3 regions of the Streptomyces sp. NPDC090022 genome follow, and region 3 is predicted to be linked to each of the others. Evidence: riboswitches for the same ligand, from Rfam matches in the RefSeq annotation. Region 3 holds a riboswitch; each other region holds the start of a gene.
The links. Region 3 has a riboswitch for cyclic di-AMP ahead of ACIPXB_RS29290 (peptidoglycan DD-metalloendopeptidase family protein). Riboswitches for the same ligand answer to the same signal wherever they lie in the genome.

Region 1 (7,100 bases), on a different contig from region 3:
CGGTGCTCAGCCGGCCGTCCTCGACCCGGCTGACGTGCAGGTCCAGGGTGTGGTCGGCGCGGGGCGCGTTGCCGAGGGAGTACGTGCGCCAGATCCCGGGCGCGTGCGCGCTGCTGACGCTGACGTACTGGCCGGGCAGGTGGGGCAGCGGGGCGTGCGGGCGCAGGGTCAGGACGGCGATGTCCTCGCCGTACTTCAGGTGGCGTACCACCTCGGCGTCCCACCAGGGCGGCTCCTGGCTGCTCGCGGCGCCGGCCGTCATGGCGTCGGCGATCACCTGGTAGGCCTCGGTCCACGCCTTGCCGGTCTCCGGGGTCCAGGCCTCGCCCGCGGCCTCGGCGAGCGCGGCGAGCAGGCTGGCGCCGACGGCGGCGTAGTGCTCGGGGCGGACCAGGAACTTGCGGTGGTCGCGGCCGAGGTCGTGGAGATAGGGGAGCAGGCTCTCGTCGTCGAGGCGGGCGACGATGTGGGTGAGCGCGGCGAAGAGCCGGTCCCGCTGGCGCTCCATGTCGAGGAAGGCGGGCGGGAAGAGGTCGCGCAGCTCGGGGTGGTGCCAGAAGAGGTGGGAGTAGAAGTACTTGACCGCGTGCTCGGCCCTTCTCTCGACCACCGCGAAGCTGCTCTTCAAGATCCTCACATCCACAAAGCCGACAGTAGGATCGGCTCCGAACGCCAGGTCAAGCTCCGGGGGATCTGCGGACAGCCGCGGCGAACCGCCCATATGGGATGACCGGTGGCGGGCCGGGATACCGTCGGACGGTGCACGATGACCCCGCCGCCGAGCCCACCGCCGCGCCCGCTCCCGCCGTTCCCGCCGCTCCCACCCTCTTCGACTGGGAGTTCGCCACCGATCCGTACCCGGCGTACGCCTGGCTGCGCGAGCACGCCCCGGTGCACCGCACCACGCTGCCCAGCGGGGTCGAGGCCTGGCTGGTGACCCGGTACGCCGACGCCCGCCAGGCGCTGGCCGACCAGCGGCTGAGCAAGAATCCGGCGCACCACGCGGAGCCGGCGCACGCCAAGGGCAAGACGGGCATTCCGGGCGAGCGCAAGGCCGAGCTGATGACCCACCTGCTCAACATCGACCCGCCGGACCACACCCGGCTGCGGCGGCTGGTCTCGAAGGCGTTCACCCCGCGCCGGGTCGCCGAATTCACCCCGCGGGTACAGGAACTGACGGACCATCTCATCGACGGCTTCGCGAGCCGGGGTGAAGCGGATCTCATCCACGAGTTCGCCTTCCCGCTCCCCATCTACGCCATCTGCGAGATGCTCGGCGTACCGCGCGAGGACCAGGACGACTTCCGCGACTGGGCCGGGATGATGATCCGGCACGGCGGCGGTCCGCGCGGCGGCGTCGCCCGGTCGGTGAAGCAGATGCGGACCTACCTGGTCGACCTCATCCACCGCAAAAGGGATGATCTGGGTGATGACCTGATGTCCGGTCTGATCCGGGCGAGCGACCACGGCGAGCACCTGACGGAGAACGAGGCCGCCGCCATGGCCTTCATCCTCCTCTTCGCCGGGTTCGAGACGACCGTGAACCTCATCGGCAACGGCGTCCACTCCCTCTTCATGAACCCCGGCGAGCGCGCCCGCCTCCAGGCCTCCCTCGCCGCCGGGGAGAGCGAGCTGCTCGCCACCGGGGTCGAGGAGCTGCTGCGCTACGACGGCCCGGTGGAGCTGGCCACCTGGCGGTTCGCCACCCGCCCGCTGACCCTCGGCGGCCAGGACATCGCGGCCGGCGACCCGGTCCTGGTCGTGCTCGCGGCCGCCGACCGGGACCCGGAGCGCTTCGCCGCGCCCGACACCCTGGACCTCGCGCGCACCGACAACCAGCACCTCGGATACGGCCACGGCATCCACTACTGCCTGGGCGCGCCGCTGGCCCGGCTGGAGGGGCAGACGGCGCTGGCGACTTTGCTGACGCGTCTGCCGGATCTCGAGCTCGCCGTGGACCCCTCGGAGCTGCGCTGGCGCGGCGGGCTCATCATGCGTGGCCTGCGCACGCTTCCGGTCCGCTTCACTCCCCGCAATTAACTGACCCGGCGTCACGACTGTGACCTTCACGTGATCTGCGCTGCATCGACTTGTGACAAGCGTTCGAGGAGCGCTAGGTTCCACGTCACCCCTCACCGGGTGTGTTTTGCCGTCACGCGAAAGGTCCACCCTCATGCGTTCCGGGAACGGCCGTCACCGGCGCCCCCGTCAGGCTCCCGCAATCGTCGTCACCGCCGGAGTCGCGGGCTCCGCGCTCGCCCTGCCGCTGCTGGCGGCCACCAACGCGACCGCCGCGGAGGCCACCACGTGGGACAAGGTCGCCGAGTGCGAGAGCGGCGGCACGTGGAGCGCCAACTTCGGCAGCGACGCGTACGGCGGCCTGCAGTTCACGCAGGAGCAGTGGAAGAACGCGGGCGGGCTGGCCTACGCCGAGCGCCCCGACCTCGCCAGCCGCTCCCAGCAGATAGCCATCGCCGAGCAGGTGCTGGCCTCCCAGGGCCCCCAGGCGTGGCCGGTGTGCGCGGAGAAGGCGGGCCTGGTCCAGCACGGCCCGGCCGCCGATGTGGACCCCGGCGTGCCCGGCGCCCCCCGCCCGGTCGACCCGGCCCCGCTGCGCCCCTCCGAGGGATCCGGCGACACCCCGCAGATCCCCGGCCACTCGGCCGGCCCCTCGGTCCCGGCGACCACCCCGCCGATCAACGAGCCGCTGCTGCCCACGGCGCCCGGAATGCCCGGACTGCCCGTCATGCCCGCCCCGGACGTGACCTCGACGCCCTCGGTGCTGCCTCCGGTGACGCCGCCCGCCACCCCGGGCGCCCCCGCCACGCCGGGTACCCCCGGGACCCCGGGCACCCCCGGCGCCTCCACCGACCCGGCCGCCCCGACGGTCCCGGCCGCCCCCACCGTCCCGGGCACCCCGGTCGACCCCACCGCTCCGGCGGGCGGTACGACCGCGCCGGGCAACACCCCGACGCCGGACTCCGCCGAGGGCACCGGACGCCACCGCGGCGCCCCGGCCGCCGAGAGTCCGGCCGCCCCCGGACCCGCCCCGGAACCGACGTACACGGTGAAGCCGGGTGACAACCTGACGGACATCGCGGACGCCAACGGCCTCAAGGGCGGCTGGAACGCCCTTTACGAGGCCAATGAGCAGGTCATCGGCAAGGACGCGGACCTGATCAAGCCCGGACAGAATCTGGACGTAACCCCGAAATAGGGGCACTTCAGGCGGGTGGAAACGCCCCAATGTCCGTTTCGTGTAAGTGAGACATGCGTCTCTTCCGGTCAACTGGCGTGTCTCGTTTGTGGAATGCCGCAAACCCGCCCCTCACCTGCGCAAACATCCCTTTCAGGAGTGCAAGTAGGGGCGGTTTCCGGCGAATGCGCTCGTTGAACATCGGGCGGAGACCTGTCTACCTTCTGAATCGCTCGCCACCGCGGGCCCCTTCGACCGCATCGCCGAATCCTGCCGGCGGACGGAGGGAACAGTCGTCGCGTCAAGCGCCGAAGGCAGGAGCGGGGGACCCAAGGTAGGTGCCGGGACCGGCCATTGAGAGATGGTCACGGGAACGGCTAGGGGTTAAGCCGCGCGCTAGGTCGCGCGGCCGGGCAACTCACTCGCCCGAACCCGACAGCTCACCTCGCAGGCGTCGGTGAGGAGAAGTTCCATGCTGCTTTCCGGCAAGGGCAAGCACCGCCGCGCCTCCAAGGCGACCCGCATCGTCACGCTCGCCGGTGTCACCGGTGCCGCGATCGCCGCCCCGCTGATGGCCGCGGGCACCGCGAACGCCGCCACCGCCTCGCAGTGGGACGCCGTCGCCGCGTGCGAGTCCGGCGGCAACTGGTCCATCAACACCGGCAACGGCTACTACGGCGGTCTGCAGTTCTCCGCCTCCACCTGGGCCGGCTTCGGCGGCAAGGCGTACGCCCCGCAGGCCAACCAGGCCACCAAGGCGCAGCAGATAGCCATCGCCGAGAAGGTCCTCAAGGGCCAGGGCAAGGGCGCCTGGCCGCACTGCGGCAAGGGCCTGACCAACGCGGCCTACAACGGCGGCGGCACCCAGACGCCGGCCAAGCCGAAGACCGAGACCAAGAAGACCGAGACCAAGAAGACGGAGACGAAGGCCGCGGCGCCGAAGAAGGAGACCCCGCGCTCCGAGGCCCCCGTCACCCGCTCCGAGCGCGCGGCCACCCCGGCGCCGGTCTCCAAGCCCGCCCCGGCCCCGCTGACCGGCAACGGCTCCTACGAGGTCAAGGCCGGCGACACCCTCAGCACCATCGCCGAGGCCCACGGCGTCAAGGGCGGCTGGCAGCAGCTGTTCGAGCTGAACAAGGACATCGTCAAGGACGCGGACCTGATCTTCCCCGGCCAGAAGCTGAAGATCGGCTGAACCACGGCGCAACACTCGCGGTCCTGACCGCGAAACGTTCGCCACACGCGTACCTCCCCGCCGCCCGGCGCGTCTCCCCTCACGCGCCGGGCGGCGGCGTCTTTCCGGACGGAACGCCTGTTGATCATGGGTCTTATATGACGGAACACGGGTATTCGGACCCTTTTTCGTCCCAGGGGGCGGGCGGTCGGCAGGCCGACTGCCCGGATCCGGTTAGGCTCTAGTGCGGCAGGGCCGTCCCACGGCCCCCGCCCCCGCACACCCAGCGTCACATCCCAGAAGGAGATGCTCGTGCCGTCCATCGACGTCGTCGTAGCCCGGGAAATCCTGGACTCCCGAGGCAACCCCACGGTCGAGGTCGAGGTGGGCCTCGACGACGGCAGCACCGGCCGTGCTGCCGTTCCGTCCGGCGCCTCCACCGGTGCCTTCGAGGCCATTGAGCTCCGCGACGGCGACCCGAACCGCTACATGGGCAAGGGCGTCGAGAAGGCCGTCCTCGCGGTCATCGAGCAGATCGGCCCGGAGCTCGTCGGCTACGACGCCACCGAGCAGCGCCTGATCGACCAGGCCATGTTCGACCTGGACGCCACCGACAACAAGGGCTCCCTCGGCGCCAACGCCATCCTCGGCGTCTCCCTGGCCGTCGCGCACGCCGCGTCCGAGGCCTCGGACCTCCCGCTCTTCCGCTACCTCGGCGGCCCGAACGCGCACCTGCTGCCCGTTCCGATGATGAACATCCTCAACGGTGGGTCGCACGCCGACTCCAACGTCGACATCCAGGAGTTCATGATCGCGCCGATCGGCGCGGAGTCCTTCTCCGAGGCCCTGCGCTGGGGTGCGGAGGTCTACCACACCCTCAAGAAGGTCCTGCACACCAAGGGCCTGTCCACCGGTCTGGGCGACGAGGGCGGCTTCGCCCCGAACCTGGAGTCCAACCGCGCCGCGCTCGACCTCATCGTCGAGGCCATCAAGCAGGCCGGCTACATCCCGGGCAAGGACATCGCGCTCGCGCTCGACGTCGCCGCGTCCGAGTTCTACAAGGACGGCAAGTACGAGTTCGAGGGCCAGTCCCGCTCGGCCGCCGAGATGACCGAGTACTACGAGGGCCTCGTCGACGCCTACCCGCTGGTCTCCATCGAGGACCCGCTGTTCGAGGACGACTGGGCCGGCTGGAAGGTCATCACCGACAAGCTCGGCGCCCGCGTCCAGATCGTCGGCGACGACCTCTTCGTCACCAACCCCGAGCGTCTGGCCCGCGGTATCGAGGAGGGCTCCGCGAACGCCCTGCTCGTCAAGGTGAATCAGATCGGTTCGCTGACCGAGACCCTCGACGCCGTCGAGATGGCCCAGCGCAACGGCTTCAAGTGCATGATGTCGCACCGCTCCGGCGAGACCGAGGACGTCACCATCGCCGACCTCGCCGTCGCCGTGAACTGCGGCCAGATCAAGACCGGCGCCCCGGCCCGCTCGGACCGCGTCGCCAAGTACAACCAGCTGCTGCGCATCGAGGAGATCCTCGACGACGCCGCGGTGTACGCGGGCCGCAGCGCGTTCCCCCGCTTCAAGGGCTGACACCCGTCGGGCAGCCCGGCGCCCCGCGCCTGATGGGCTGACACCTTCAGCGCCTCCGTACGTCCCCGCACCCGGTCCCGTACCGTGTGCGGGGACGTACGCGCTTACCAGGGGAGGCGACAGCCATGGCCGGGAACCGGGATCGGTTCTCCACCGCGACCAGGCTCAAGCAGCTCGGCGAGCGGACCGCGGCCCACGTCTACCGCTCGCAGTCGCGCCGTCAGGTCCGCCGCAGCCGCCTCACCGGCCGCGCCGCCCTGCTCGTGCTCGTGCTCTGTACGCTGGTCGTCGCCCTCGCGTATCCGATGCGCCAGTACGTCTCCCAGCGCTCGGAGATCGCGGAGCAGCAGCGGACCGCCGACGAGGCGCGCCAGCGCCTCGAGGAGCTGCGCGACGAGAAGGCCCGCTGGCAGGACCCGGCCTACGTGGAGCAGCAGGCGCGCAAGCACCTGCACTACGTCCGGCCCGGGGAGATCGGCTACACCGTGATCGACCCGGACGCCGAGGCCGAGGAGAAGCGCCGTACCGGAAAGGACGCGGCGGACCGCCCCTGGTACTCCAACGTCTGGGACGGCGTCGACAAGGCCGACCGCCCCGACCGCGGCGGCCGCTGAGCCACCCACCCCATCCGACCACCGAACCGCGAACGAAGAGACTTCCTCCAGGCATGCAGACGCCCCCGCCCCAGACCGAACGGACCGAGCCGACCGACGCCGACATCGAGGCGTTCGAGCAGCAGCTCGGCCGCCCGCCGCGCGGGCTGCGCGCCATCGCGCACCGCTGTCCCTGCGGCCAGCCGGACGTCGTCGAGACCGCGCCGCGGCTGCCCGACGGCACCCCCTTCCCGACCCTCTACTACCTGACCTGCCCGCGCGCCGCCTCCGCGATCGGCACGCTGGAGGCCAACGGGGTCATGAAGGAGATGCAGGCCCGCCTCGCCGAGGACCCCGAGCTGGCCGCCGCGTACCAGAAGGCGCACGAGGACTACATCCGGCGCCGCGACGCGATCGAGGTGCTCCAGGGCTTCCCGAGCGCGGGCGGCATGCCCGACCGCGTCAAGTGCCTGCACGTGCTGGTCGGCCACTCGCTGGCCGCGGGCCCGGGGGTCAACCCCTTCGGTGACGAGGCGCTCGCGAT
Region 2 (7,100 bases), on a different contig from region 3:
GCACTGACAGCGCCGACCCCGACCCGGGACAGCCCCCCGGGGGGGGAGTGACCCGGGAACTTCTCCGGCGGCCGACGCGCTTGCATACAGTGACAGGTCTGACAGAAATCTCTGCATCGCGATCGATCGAAGGGACCACATGCCCATGGGTCACACGGCCACAGCTCAGGCCGGCTCCGGCGGCCTGACAGCGACCGAGCACCGGCTGGCCAACGGCCTGCGCGTGGTGCTCTCCGAGGACCACCTGACCCCGGTCGCGGCGGTCTGCCTCTGGTACGACGTCGGCTCGCGCCACGAAGTCAAGGGACGCACGGGTCTGGCTCACCTCTTCGAGCACCTGATGTTCCAGGGCTCGGCGAGCGTACCGGGCAACGGTCACTTCGAGCTGGTCCAGGGCGCCGGCGGCTCCCTCAACGGCACCACCAGCTTCGAGCGCACCAACTACTTCGAGACCATGCCCGCCCACCAGCTGGAGCTCGCGCTGTGGCTGGAGGCGGACCGGATGGGCTCGCTGCTGGCCGCCCTGGACGACGAGTCCATGGAGAACCAGCGCGACGTCGTCAAGAACGAGCGCCGCCAGCGCTACGACAACGTGCCCTACGGCACGGCCTTCGAGCGCCTGACGGCCCTGGCCTACCCCGAGGGCCACCCGTACCACCACACGCCGATCGGCTCGATGGCCGACCTGGACGCCGCCTCCCTGGAGGACGCGCGCGCCTTCTTCCGTACGTACTACGCGCCGAACAACGCGGTGCTGTCGGTCGTCGGCGACATCGATCCCGAGCAGACGCTGGCCTGGATCGAGAAGTACTTCGGCACGATCCCCTCCCACGACGGCAAGCAGCCGCCGCGCGACGGGACGCTTCCCGACATCATCGGCGAGCAGCTGCGCCACGAGATCGTCGAAGAGGTCCCGGCCCGCGCGCTGATGGCCGCCTACCGGCTGCCGCACGACGGCACCCGCGAGTGCGACGCGGCGGACGTGGCGCTGACCATCCTGGGCGGCGGCGAGTCCTCCCGCCTGCACAACCGGCTGGTCCGGCGCGACCAGAGCGCCGTCGCGGCGGGCTTCGGCATGCTGCGGCTGGCCGGCGCGCCCTCCCTGGGCTGGCTGGACGTGAAGACCTCCGGCGGCGTCGAGGTGCCCGCCATCGAGGCGGCCGTGGACGAGGAGCTCGCGCGGTTCGCCGCCGAGGGCCCGACGGCCGAGGAGATGGAGCGCGCCCAGGCGCAGCTGGAGCGCGAGTGGCTGGACCGGCTGAGCACGGTGGCCGGCCGCGCCGACGAACTGTGCCGGTTCGCGGTGCTGTTCGGCGACCCGCAGCTGGCGCTGACCGCCGTCCAGCGGGTCCTGGACATCACCGCCGAGGAGGTGCAGGCCGTGGCCGCCGCCCGGCTGCGCCCCGACAACCGCGCGGTGCTGGTGTACGAGCCGCTGGCGGCCGAGGACGCCGCGGCCGACGAGAACGACGAGAACGAGGGGGCGCAGCAGTGACCGCCGAGCCCGCAGTGACGATGACCTTCCACCCGCAGCCCGCCGCCGGCGAGGCCAGGCCGTGGGCCTTCCCCGCGCCCGAGCGCGGCGCGCTGGACAACGGCCTGACCGTGCTGCGCTGCCACCGGCCCGGCCAGCAGGTGGTGGCCGTCGAGATCATCCTCGACGCCCCGCTGGACGCCGAGCCCGAGGGCCTGGACGGCGTGGCCACGATCATGGCCCGCGCGCTGTCCGAGGGCACCGACAAGCACTCCGCCGAGGAGTTCGCCGCCGAGCTGGAGCGCTGCGGCGCCACCCTCGACGCGCACGCCGACCACCCGGGCGTCCGGGTCTCCCTGGAGGTCCCGGCCTCCCGGCTGCCCAAGGCGCTCGGCCTGCTCGCCGAGGCGCTGCGCGCGCCCGCCTTCGCCGACAGCGAGGTGGACCGCCTGGTGCGCAACCGCCTCGACGAGATCCCGCACGAGCTGGCCAACCCGCAGCGCCGCGCCGCCAAGCAGCTCTCCAAGGAGCTCTTCCCGGCCGCCCTGCGGATGTCCCGCCCGCGCCAGGGCACCGAGGAGACCGTCGCCCGGATCGACGCCGCGGCCGTCCGCGCCTTCTACGAGGCCCACGTCCGCCCCGCCACGACCACCGCCGTCATCGTGGGCGACTACGCCGGCACCGACCTGGACGCCGTCCTCGCCGACACCCTGGGCGGCTGGACCGGCGGCACCGCCGCCGCCCGCCCGGTCCCGCAGATCTCCGCCGACGACACCGGCCGCGTGGTCATCGTGGACCGCCCCGGCGCGGTCCAGACGCAGCTGCTGATCGGCCGGATCGGGCCGGACCGGCACGACCGCGTCTGGGCGGCCCAGCTGCTCGGCACGTACTGCCTGGGCGGCACGCTCACCTCGCGCCTGGACAAGGTGCTGCGCGAGGAGAAGGGCTACACCTACGGCGTGCGCTCCTTCGGCCAGGTGCTGCGCTCCACCGCGCCGTCCTCGCCCGGCGGCGCCACGGGCGCGTCCATGCTGGCCATCAGCGGCTCCGTGGACACCCCCAACACCGGCCCGGCGCTGGACGACCTGTGGAAGGTGCTGCGCACCCTCGCGGAGGGCGGCCTGACCGACGCCGAGCGGGACGTGGCGGTGCAGAACCTGGTGGGCGTGGCCCCGCTGAAGTTCGAGACGGCCGCCTCGGTCGCCGCCACCCTCGCCGACCAGGTCGAGCAGCAGCTCCCCGACGACTACCAGGCGCAGTTGTACGCCCGGCTGGCCGAGACCGGCACCGTGGAGGCGACCTCCGCGGTGGTCAGCGCCTTCCCGGCGGACCGGCTGGTGACGGTCCTGGTGGGGGACGCCTCGCAGATCGAGGAGCCGGTGCGCGCGCTCGGCATCGGTGAGGTCACCGTCGTCACCAACTGACGCGGCATCCGACGCGGCGGCTGACGCCGTATCACCAAGGGGCCCCGGCGGGTTGTCCGCCGGGGCCCCTTGTGTGCTCAATGTCCGGTTGGTGGCGAGGTTGCTCGTATGCGGTGTGGCGTACGCAACAAAAGCGCTCGTCTGTTTGGCGATCGGCTGATGATCCGCCTAGCGTCGGGCTTGCTGTCCGTCAGTTGTGTCCGCCGCACCCGCGGCACCGGGCAGCGATCGCCGAGTCCCCGTCAGGCGCGAGCCTGGGGAGCCGGGGACCCACATCAGTCCCTGGGGTGAATCGGACCGCCTCGCCAGAGGGGGCCCGTAGGAGACCTTCCTGCTCCGAACCCGTCAGCTAACCCGGTAGGCGAGAAGGAAGGAAAGGATCAGCCTTTTCATGGCGTTTGGCAGCAGCACCAGCCGTGCCACCGGCAAGCACCGTGGTGGCAGCCGTCTGAGCCGCAAGACCGCAGGCATCGCCGGGATCGCCGCCCTCGCCACGACGGGTGTCGTCGGCACGCTGGCCGCCCCGGCCTTCGCCGCGGACAACAACTCCTCCGTCCCGCAGGACACCGGCCTGAACAACGTGGTCGTCGCGGACGAGCTCGCGGGCGACATCGAGACCCAGGCCGCTTCCCAGCAGCACGCCGCCGAGGTCGCCGCCGCCAAGGCGCAGGCCGAGGCCGACGCGAAGCAGAAGGCCGCCGAGGCCAAGCGCCTGGCCGAGGCCAAGGCGAAGGCCGAGCGCGAGGCCAAGGAGCGCGCGGAGCGCGAGGAGGAGCGCAAGCGCCTCAACACCTTCGTCTCGCCGCTCGACGACTCCTACGTCAGCACCAGCTACGGGGCCGGCGGCGGCATGTGGTCCTCCGGCAGCCACACCGGCATCGACTTCCACGCGGCCTCCGGCACCTCCGTGCGTGCGGTCGGCGCGGGCGTGATTGTCGAGGCCGGCTGGGGCGGCGCCTACGGCAACAACGTCGTCATCAAGCACAACGACGGCACCTACACCCAGTACGCCCACCTGTCCTCGCTGAGCGTCTCGGCCGGCCAGCAGGTCACCCCGGGCCAGCAGATCGGCCTGTCGGGCAACACGGGCAACTCCAGTGGCGCCCACCTGCACTTCGAGGCCCGTACCGGCGCCAGCTACGGCTCGGACATCGACCCGGTCGCCTACCTGCGCTCGCACGGCGTCCGCGTCTGACCCTGCGGCCGCGCACGGCCCATCGTTTCCCCGAAGACCCCGGCTCCCCGAGCCGGGGTCTTCGCGTTGCGTGCGCCGCGTGCGCCGTGCCACCCCGGCGCGGGGGCCGGCCCGCCGCCGCGCTTTTCCGATTTCCGTCGCGTATTGCGCCGTACTTTCCTTCCGCACTCGGAAACTGCGGCGCATTGTCATAGAGTCGCAGTCATGACGTTGGCTCAGGGCGGAGGTCCGGCATTGCGTATTCCCGCGCACGCGGTCTGCACCGCAATCCGTGACGACATCGTCTCCGGTGTATTCGAGCCCGGCGGCAGACTCACCGAGGACCTGCTCGCCCGCCGGTACGGCGTCTCCCGCGTCCCGGTCCGCGAGGCGCTGCGCACCCTTCAGTCCGAGGGTTTCGTCACCACCCGGCGGCACGCCGGCGCCTGTGTCGCGGAGCCGACCGAGCAGGAGGCGGCGGACTTCCTGGAGGTCCGGATGCTGCTGGAGCCGCTGGCGGCCTCCCGCGCCGCCCGGCGGCGCACCGAGGCCCACCTCAAGGTGCTGCGCGGGCTGGTCCGGCTCGGCCAGGAGCGGGCCAGGCGCGGCCAGGGGGAGGATCTGCGGTCCCTGGGCGGCTGGTTCCACGAGACGCTCGTCCAGGCCTCCGGCAGCCCCGGGCTCATCGCCCTGCTGACCCAGCTGCGCCACAAGGTCGCCTGGATGTACGCCGTGGAGCCGTCCGCGCGGCCCGCGGAGTCCTGGGCGGAGCACGGTGCGATCGTGGACGCGGTGGCCCGCGGCGACGCCGAGCGGGCGCGGGCGCTGACCGCCCTGCACGCGGACCGGGCGGCCGCGGCCCACCGGCTGCGTGTGAGGACTCCGCAACATCCCGTCAACACGGCGAGCGGCCGCCTTTAACAAAGGACGTATACAAAGGACGGATATCGAGGCCGCCGCAGCCGGGGTCGATATACGCCTACGTGCCCGCGCGAATTCGCAGGAATTCCTGCGCGCCCGGAGAAAGCCGGGAGAAAGCCGGCCGGGCCGGGAAAGCGAAACGGCGGAGCCGCGGCACCGGCATTCCGGGCGCCGCGGCTCCGCCGCACACGTACGCGGGCCGAACCCGAAGGGTCAGACGGTCTCGGGGAGCTCCTCGAGACCCTCGGCGACCAGCTTCGCGAGGCGGTCGAGCGCGATCTCCGCGCCCTCGGCGTCCGAAGCCAGGACGATCTCCTCGCCGCCCTGGGCGCCCAGGCCCAGCACCGCGAGCATGGAACCGGCGTTGACCGGGTTGCCGTCCGCCTTCGCGATGGTCACCGGGACGCCGGAAGCCGTGGCCGCACGGACGAAGATCGAGGCGGGACGAGCGTGCAGGCCCTCGGCCCAGCCGACGTTGACGCGGCGCTCTGCCATGGTGATGCCCTTCAGGTTTCAGCGGTTGTCTAGACCAGTCTCTCACGGCGCCCGGAATGCTCCGACCGGCCTTCGGCCCGGACGTCCCGCCTTCGGCCTTCCCCAGCTTGCACCCGTTTCTTCCTCTTTGTCGTACGCGCCGCGCGGGAGCAGATCCGGCCCGTCCGGCCTTAGGGTGTGCCCCATGACCACCGCGTCGGACCCCTCGTACCCGGCCCACTGGGAAGCGGACGTCGTGCTGCGCGACGGCGGCACCGCCCGTATCCGCCCCATCACGCCCGAGGACGCGGGCCGCCTGGTCAGCTTCTACGAGCAGGTCTCCGACGAGTCCAAGTACTACCGGTTCTTCGCCCCCTACCCCCGGCTGTCGGACCGCGACGTACACCGCTTCACGCACCACGACTACGTCGACCGCGTCGGCCTCGCCGCCACCGTCGGCGGCGAGTTCATCGCCACCGTCCGCTACGACCGGATCGGCGCCGACGGCCGCCCCGCCACCGCGCCCGCCGACGAGGCCGAGGTCGCCTTCCTCGTCCAGGACGCCCACCAGGGCCGCGGTGTCGCCTCCGCCCTCCTCGAACACATCGGCGCGGTCGCCCGCGAGCGCGGCATCCGCCGCTTCGCCGCCGAGGTGCTCCCCGCCAACACCAAGATGATCAAAGTCTTCAAGGACGTCGGCTACGAGCAGCGGCGCAGCTTCGAGGACGGCGCGGTCCACCTCACCCTCGACCTCGAACCCACCGCGCAGTCCCTCGCCGTCCAGCGCGCCCGCGAGCAGCGCGCCGAGGCCCGCTCCGTGCAGCGGCTGCTGGCCCCCCGCTCCGTCGCGGTCGTCGGGGTCAGCCGCACCGGGTCCGGGGTCGGCGCCGCGGCCCTGCGCAACCTGCGCGACTGCGGCTTCCGCGGCGACCTCTACGCCCTCAACGCAGCCCGCGCCCCCGGTATGGCGGGCGATCTGCTGGAGGGCGTACGGGCCTACCGCACGTTCGCCGAGATCGCCGCCCCCGTCGACCTCGCCGTCGTCGCCGTCCCCGCCGACCGGGTCCCCGAGGTGGTCGCGGCCGCCGGCGAGCACGGCGTGCAGGGCCTGGTGGTGCTCTCGGCCGGGTACGGCGAGAGCGGCCCCGAGGGCCAGGCCCGCCAGCGCGAACTCGTCCGCCAGGCCCGCTCGTACGGCATGCGCATCGTCGGCCCCAACGCCTTCGGCCTGATCAACACGGCGCCCGGGGTCAGCCTCAACGCCTCCCTCGCCCCGGCCCCGGCGCCGGCCGAGGGCCGTATCGGGCTGTTCACCCAGTCCGGCGCCATCGGCATAGCCCTGCTCGCCGGGCTGGTACGGCGCGGCGAGGGCCTGTCGTCCTTCGTCTCGGCCGGCAACCGGGCGGACGTCTCCGGCAACGACATCCTCCAGTACTGGTACGACGACCCGGTCACCGACGTCGCCCTGCTCTACCTCGAAACCCTCGGCAACCCGCGGAAGTTCACGCGCCTGGCCCGCCGCACCGCCGCCGTCAAGCCGGTCGTCGTCGCCAAGGGCGGCCGCCACACCGGTGTCACCCCGGCCGGGCACGCCGTCCCCGGCACCCGGCTGCCCGACGCGACCGTCTCCGAC
Region 3 (7,100 bases):
GGCCCAGGGTCCTCTACTGCGACCACGCCTTCCACGGGCTGACCACCGGCGCCCTCTCCGTCAACGGCGAGGGCGGCTTCCGTGACGGCTTCGCCCCGCTGCTGCCCGACACCCGGATCGCGCTCGGCGATCTGGCGGCGCTGGAGCGCGAGCTGCGGCGCGGCGACGTGGCGGCCTTCGTGGTGGAGCCCGTCCAGGGCAAGGGCGTGCACGCGGCCCCGCCGGGCTTCCTGCACGCGGCGCAGGACCTGCTGCACCGGCACAAGGCCCTGCTCATCGCCGACGAGGTGCAGACCGGGCTGGGGCGTACCGGGGATTTCTACGCCTACCAGAACGAACCGGGCGTGGAGCCGGATCTGGTGTGCGTGGCCAAGGCGCTCTCCGGCGGCTACGTCCCCGTGGGCGCGACCCTGGGCAAGGACTGGATCTTCAAGAAGGTCTACTCGTCCATGGACCGGGTGCTGGTCCACTCGGCGAGTTTCGGCTCCAACGCACAGGCGATGGCGGCCGGACTCGCGGTGCTGTCGGTGATGGAGAACGAGTCGCTCGTCGCCCGCGCCCGGGAGGTGGGCGACTCCTTGCGCGGGCGGCTCGCGGCGCTCGTGCCGGAGTACGAGCTGCTGCACGAGGTGCGCGGGCGCGGCCTGATGATCGGCATCGAGTTCGGCCGGCCCTCCTCGCTGGGCCTGCGCAGCCGCTGGACGATGCTCCAGGCGGCCCGCAAGGGGCTGTTCGCGCAGATGGTCGTGGTGCCGCTGCTGCAGAGGCACCGGATCCTGACCCAGGTCTCCGGAGACCATCTGGAGGTCATCAAGCTGATCCCGCCGCTCGTCGTGGACGAGGCCGACGTGGACCGCTTCGTGACCGCCTTCCGGGCGGTCATGGACGACGCGCACGGCGGGGGCTCGCTGATGTGGGACTTCGGCCGGACGCTGGTGAAGCAGGCCGCCGCACAGCGGTGACGGCGCCGCCTCCCGCGCGGGCGTGAGCGCCGCCTCCCGCGCGGGCGTGGGTGCTCCCTCCCGCGCGGGCGTGAGCGTCAGACGAGGAGCTTCTCACGCAGCCGGGCGAGGGTCTCGGGGGCGAGCCCGAGGCCCTCGCCCAGGTAGGCCGGCACGCCGCCCCAGGTCTCCTCGATGGCGTCGAAGGCCTCGGTCAGGTACTCGGCGCGGGCGTCGAAGAGCGGGGCCAGCAGTTCCATCACCTCGGGCGAGCGCGCCTCGGGCGCCTCGCTGCCACGGCGTACCCGGTAGCGGCGGTGCGGGGCGTTCGACTCCAGGTAGTCCGCCACGATCGCCTCGCGCTCGACGCCCACCGCGAGGAGGGTGACGGCGACCGAGAGCCCGGCCCGGTCCTTGCCGGCCGCGCAGTGCATGAGGGCGGGCACGCTGTCCTCGGCGAGGGCGTGCAGGACGCGGCTGTGCTCGGCGGTGCGCCGGGTGATGATCTCGCGGTACGAGCGCGTCATCCGGTCGGCCGCCCGGCCCTCGCCGAGCAGATCGCGCAGCTGGCCGAGGTCGCCGTCGCGCACCATCTTCCAGAACTCCTTGCCGTCCGCCGGGTCGGAGAGGGGAATGTTCACATTCCGTACACCCGGAAGTTCCACATCGGGTCCCTCGAGGGCGTGGTCGGCCGCATTGCGGAAATCGAAGACGGTGTGGAGGCCGAGCGACGCGAGGAATTCTGCGTCGGTTTCGGTGGCATGGGCGAGATGTCCGCTTCGGAACAGTCGTCCCGTACGGACCTGCCGCCCGTCGGTGGTCGGCAGCCCGCCCACGTCACGGAAGTTGCGTATGCCGGTCAGCTCCGGCTCCGTGGGCCGGGTCCGAGGTATCTGCTGGGTCATGAGTGCCCCCTCCGTATCGTCGCGGTTGTCCGAATTGCGCTGCTTGGCCCCAACGTGCCCGGGGGAGAAGGGAGATCGCCTCCCGCCCCCGTGAGCAGGATCATACGGTGACCGTGAGTGCCTGATCGCGGAGGCCGAATTCCCTGCGGTGGCTGGCTGTTGAAGCGACGGAATGGACGGAGGGTGACCGGAATTCCGGCGGACTCTCATCAACGGGAATCCATGGGGGAATTCGTGGCTTGTTTCGCGCGGCATGGCTGGATTACGTTCACGACCGATCCGGATGGACCGCCGAATCCTGCCACCATCCGGACACCGCACCCGACTATTCATGTACGTGGCAGGAGCGGGGGAACCAGGTAGGCCCGCCGGATCGGATCTTGATATCCGAATGGCTCGGGGTGAAGCCGTAGTGATACGGCCGGACAGCTCCAGTCCGAACCCGACAGCTCACCTCGCAGGCGCCGGAGAGGAAAACGCCATGCCCGGAAAAGGCAAGCACCGACGCCCCAAGTCCCGCTCCCTGACCCGCGGTTTCGTCGCCGCCGGCACGGGCGGTGCGGCCCTCGCGCTGCCGCTGATGGGCGCCACCGGCGCGAACGCGGCCGGGGCTCCCGCCGCCGCCCCGCAGGCCCCGGTCACGGCCCAGCTCCCGGCGCAGGTGCCGGCCGCCCTCCAGGCCGCCCCCTCGCACGCGGCGCCCCGGCCGGCCCCCAGCACCTACACCGTCGTCCAGGGCGACTGCCTCTCGCGCATCGCCGAGGACCGCGGCCTCTCCGGCGGCTGGCAGGAGCTGTACGCCGACAACCGTGACGCCGTCGGCACCGACCCGTCGCTGATCCACCCGGGCCTGGAGCTCACCCTCGGGGACCGGGGCGCGGCCCCCGTCGAGTCGGCCCCCGTCGAGTCGGCCCCGGTCGAGTCGACGCCCGTCGAGTCCGCCCCGGAGTCGGCCCCGGCCCGGCCCGCCCCGGTCGCGCCCGCCCCCGAGCGCGGTTCCGCCGACCGGACCCCGGCCCAGGGCTCCGGCACCGCCGCCGCCCCGGGCAAGGCCGGCTTCGTCGCCCCGGTCGGCGGCGGCGTCTCCACCGCCTACCGGGCCTCCGGGGCCATGTGGTCCAGCGGCTACCACACCGGTGTCGACTTCATCGCGCGCTCCGGCACCTCCGTCAAGGCGGTCAGCGCGGGCACCGTCGTGTCCGCCGGCTGGGGCGGCTCGTACGGCAACGAGGTCGTCGTCAAGCACGCCGACGGCCACTACTCGCAGTACGCCCACCTGTCGCAGCTGTCGGTCTCGGTCGGCCAGAGCGTCACCGCCGGCCAGCAGCTCGGCCTGTCCGGCTCGACCGGCAACTCCACCGGCCCGCACCTGCACTTCGAGATCCGCACCGGCCCGGGCTACGGCTCGGACGTCGACCCGCTCGCCTACCTCCGCTCCCACGGCGTGAGCATCTGACGGCAGCGGCGGCCGCCCAACGGGGGCGGCTCCGGGAAACGTGTGAGGCCAGGGCCCGAGGGGGGTCCTGGCCTCACGCCTTGTTATTCCTCCCTGACCGGGTGGTATAGATCACGGCCCGTCAACCCCTTCCTACGGTGGCGTAGGTCACGTCTCGAGGTGAAGGATGTGGTCCCGTGGCAGCGACGACAACGATGAACAACTCGACACGACGGACCATCGGCAGCATCGACACCATCGGCTCGTACGCGGCGATCGGAGACAGCTTCACCGAGGGTGTGGGGGACCCGGGACCCGGGGGAATCTACGTCGGCTGGGCCGACCGGCTCGCCGTACTCCTGGCCGACCGGCGTGACGAGCACGACTTCCGGTACGCGAACCTCGCCGTACGCGGACGCCTGCTCGACCAGATCGTGGCCGAGCAGGTGCCGCGGGCCAAGGAGCTCGCGCCGGACCTCGTCACCTTCTGCGCCGGCGGGAACGACATCATCCGGCCCGGCAGCGACCCCGACGACGTGGCGGAGCGGTTCGAGGCGGCCGTGGCCGACCTCACCCGAGCCGTCGGCCAGGTCATGATCACCACCGGATTCGACACCCGCGGGGTGCCGGTCCTCAAGCACCTGCGGGGCAAGGTCGCGACGTACTCCGCGCACGTGCGGGCCATCGCCGACCGCTACGACTGCCCGGTGCTCGACCTCTGGTCGCTGAAGTCCGTACAGGACCGGCGGGCCTGGGACGACGACCGGCTGCACCTCTCCCCGGAGGGGCACACCCGGGTGGCGCTGCGCGCGGCCCAGGTGCTCGGGATCGACGTACCGGCCGACCCGGACCAGCCGTGGCCGCCGCAGCAGCCGCGCGGATCGGCCGAGGTCACCCGCGACAACATCCAGTGGGCGCGCGAGTACCTGGTGCCGTGGATCGGGCGGCGGCTGCGCGGGGAGTCCTCCGGGGACCACGTGGAGGCCAAGCGGCCGGACCTGCTGCCCCTGTAGCGCCGTGCGCGGGGCGGGGCGCCGACCGGTCCGGGACCGGGCTCCGGCCCGGAAGCGGAATCCTTCCGGGCCGGTGTGCGTTGGGAACGTCGAAGAGAGCAGGATCCCCTGTCCCATCCCCTCGCCACACTCCCCTCCCAGGAGGCGCCTTGACCGGCTCCCGTCCCTTGCGTCCTCGGCTGCGCGACCTGCGGCCCGAAGCCTTCGGCGCGGATCCGTCCGGCGCGCGCATGGAGCGGATCCGCCGCTCGCCGAACTTCGCCGACGGCGTCTTCCAGAACCCGGTCGGGGCCCGGACCAGGCCCTCCGGCTCCATGCGGGAGTTCGCCAAGATCTACTTCCACAAGGAGCAGCGGCAGCGCCGCGGCCCCGCCGCGGGCGTTCCGGTGCACCCGACGACCCTGGCCGACCTGGCGAAGCCGCCGGTCACGGGGCTGCGGCTGACGTGGATGGGGCACTCCAGCGTGCTCGCCGAGATCGACGGGCGGCGCGTGCTGTTCGACCCCGTGTGGGGAGAGCGGTGCTCTCCGTTCCCCTTCGCCGGCCCCAAGCGACTGCACCCCGTACCGGTGCCGCTGGCCGCACTGGGACCGGTGGACGCGGTGGTGATCTCCCACGACCACTACGACCACCTGGACCTGCCGACGATCAAGGCGCTGGCCGGTACGGACACCGTCTTCGCGGTGCCGCTGGGCGTCGGCGCGCACCTGGAGCGGTGGGGGGTGTCGGCCGACCGGCTGCGCGAACTGGACTGGAACGAATCCACCAAGATCAACGGGCTGGCCCTGACCGCGACCCCGGCACGCCACTTCTGCGGCCGCGGCCTGCGCAACCAGCAGCACACCCTGTGGGCGTCCTGGGTGGTCGAGGGCGACGAGCACCGCATCTTCCACAGCGGTGACACCGGCTACTTCCCCGGCTTCCAGGACATCGGGGCCGCGCACGGGCCCTTCGACGCCACGATGATCCAGATCGGCGCGTACTCGGAGTACTGGCCGGACATCCACATGACCCCCCAGGAGGGCGTCCAGGCCCACCTCGACCTGCAGGGAGCGAAGCCGCACGGGGTGCTGCTGCCGATCCACTGGGGCACCTTCAGCCTGGCCCTGCACGCCTGGGCGGAGCCGGGCGAGTGGACGCTCGACGCCGCCGGGGAAGCCGGCCAGCCGGTGGCGGTCCCGCACCCCGGCGAACCCTTCGAGCCTGCCGGCACGCTGCCCGTGGCCCCCTGGTGGCGCCCGGTCTCCCACCCGATCACCCACCCGTGGCGCCACCCGAAGCCCGTCGACCGCCCGGCTGACGACTCCCGGGCCGGCGACCTGGACCTCGCCGGCGAGCGCTGACGGCGGGCGGGGAGCCGTGCGGCGTCGCGGGCCGTGCCGGCGTGCGAACGCTCAAGAGCCGGTGCCTGGAGCAGGCACCGGCTCTTCATGGTCGAGCAGCGCCGCCGAGGCCGCGCTGCTGAACTCCTCCGGGGTCGGCTCACCGTTGCGGTCGGCGTCCGCCGCAGCGGCGAGAGCGTTCCAGTGACCCCGGTGGGGATACCAGTCCGGGGGGAGCGGTCCGGGCGTGTCGGCCCGGTGGGGTGACGACCGGTGGTGCGGACACCTGCTCGCGCCCGGGAACGTCCGTACGGACCGGCTGAACGGGCGACAGGCGGTGACCTGCCGTCACCCGGGAAGGTTTGGCCGGTGACGACCCCTGTGTGACGGGAGTGCTGTGATGACGGAACAGGCAGCCCAGACGTTCGACGCCGCGGCGCTGGCGACTCTGGTCAAGGACTACTTCGCCCTGCCGGCCGAGAAGCTCGTTCCGAGTGCCACGATCGCCGACCTCGGCCTGGACTCGCTGGCCCTGATGGAGTTGATGGTGGCCGTCGAAGAGCGCACCGGAACCGGACTCGTCGCACACCTGGGGGACGTCTCCCCGCACCACACCCTGGAGGACCTCGCGAGGAACCTGAACGACACCATGACAGGGCCGAAGGGGACAGCGGCCGGGCAGGGCGCGGCGGTCCTCGACCTCCGTCCGGAAGGTTCCTGAACCCGTGTCCGACCAGGGGTCGTGTGCCGCTCCGGTGAGCCGCCGTACCGATCTGCTCGCCGATCTCGAACCGATCGTGGCCGGCGGGCTCGACCGGCATCTGGCCGCGGCCCAGGACTGGTTCCCCCACCAGTACGTGCCCTGGGGCCGGGCCAGGGACTTCGACGGCCCGTTGGGCGGCGAGGGCTGGCAGCCCGGCCAGTCCCCGCTGTCCCCCGTGGTGCGCGACGCGCTGCTGGTCAACCTGCTCACCGAGGACAACCTGCCCAGCTACCACCACGAGATCGCCTCCCGCTTCGGTCGCGACAGCACCTGGGGCGTGTGGGTCAACCGCTGGACCGCGGAGGAAGCCCGCCATTCGGACGCGCTGCGCAGCTACCTGCATGCCATCCGGGGGCTCGATCCGGTGGAGCTGGAGCGCTCGCGAATGGCCCACGTCAGCGCCGGCTACGTCAGCGGCCAGCCCACCGTGGCGCACGCCCTCGTGTACGTCACGATCCAGGAGCTGGCCACCCGCGAAGCGCACCGCAACGCCGGTGTGCTGTGCGCGGAACCGCACGGCACCCGGCTGATGAGCCGGATCGCGGCCGACGAGAACCTGCACATGATCTTCTACCGCGACGTGTGCGCCGCCGCCTGCGACCTCGACCCCGACCGGCTGCTGCGGGCGTTCGCGGACGTCGTCCGCGGCTTCACGATGCCCGGCCACCGGATCCCCGGCTTCGCCGCCCGGGCGGCCAGGATCGCGGCCGCCGGCATCTAC

Region 1: it holds a riboswitch for cyclic di-AMP, as region 3 does, so the genes downstream of both, ACIPXB_RS20810 (transglycosylase family protein) here and ACIPXB_RS29290 (peptidoglycan DD-metalloendopeptidase family protein) in region 3, are expected to answer to the same signal.
Region 2: it holds a riboswitch for cyclic di-AMP, as region 3 does, so the genes downstream of both, ACIPXB_RS18835 (M23 family metallopeptidase) here and ACIPXB_RS29290 (peptidoglycan DD-metalloendopeptidase family protein) in region 3, are expected to answer to the same signal.

The regions. Positions count from the first base shown of each region.
Region 1 covers NZ_JBIVFN010000011.1:93,997-101,096, reverse strand. The annotation lists gene ACIPXB_RS20825 (globin domain-containing protein) at 1-637, opposite strand, end outside; gene ACIPXB_RS20820 (cytochrome P450) at 760-2,040, shown strand; gene ACIPXB_RS20815 (transglycosylase family protein) at 2,174-3,217, shown strand; cyclic di-AMP (ydaO/yuaA leader) riboswitch at 3,493-3,665, shown strand; gene ACIPXB_RS20810 (transglycosylase family protein) at 3,669-4,391, shown strand; gene eno (phosphopyruvate hydratase) at 4,677-5,963, shown strand; gene ACIPXB_RS20800 (septum formation initiator family protein) at 6,089-6,577, shown strand; gene ACIPXB_RS20795 (DUF501 domain-containing protein) at 6,631-7,100, shown strand, end outside.
Region 2 covers NZ_JBIVFN010000009.1:131,183-138,282, reverse strand. The annotation lists gene ACIPXB_RS18845 (M16 family metallopeptidase) at 146-1,495, shown strand; gene ACIPXB_RS18840 (M16 family metallopeptidase) at 1,516-2,898, shown strand; cyclic di-AMP (ydaO/yuaA leader) riboswitch at 3,118-3,276, shown strand; gene ACIPXB_RS18835 (M23 family metallopeptidase) at 3,290-4,093, shown strand; gene ACIPXB_RS18830 (GntR family transcriptional regulator) at 4,328-4,993, shown strand; gene ACIPXB_RS18825 (HPr family phosphocarrier protein) at 5,207-5,488, opposite strand; gene ACIPXB_RS18820 (GNAT family N-acetyltransferase) at 5,673-7,100, shown strand, end outside.
Region 3 covers NZ_JBIVFN010000022.1:88,107-95,206, reverse strand. The annotation lists gene ACIPXB_RS29300 (aspartate aminotransferase family protein) at 1-962, shown strand, start outside; gene ACIPXB_RS29295 (tyrosine-protein phosphatase) at 1,040-1,846, opposite strand; cyclic di-AMP (ydaO/yuaA leader) riboswitch at 2,126-2,325, shown strand; gene ACIPXB_RS29290 (peptidoglycan DD-metalloendopeptidase family protein) at 2,328-3,302, shown strand; gene ACIPXB_RS29285 (SGNH/GDSL hydrolase family protein) at 3,497-4,294, shown strand; gene ACIPXB_RS29280 (MBL fold metallo-hydrolase) at 4,444-5,637, shown strand; gene ACIPXB_RS29275 (acyl carrier protein) at 6,017-6,337, shown strand; gene ACIPXB_RS29270 (acyl-ACP desaturase) at 6,342-7,100, shown strand, end outside.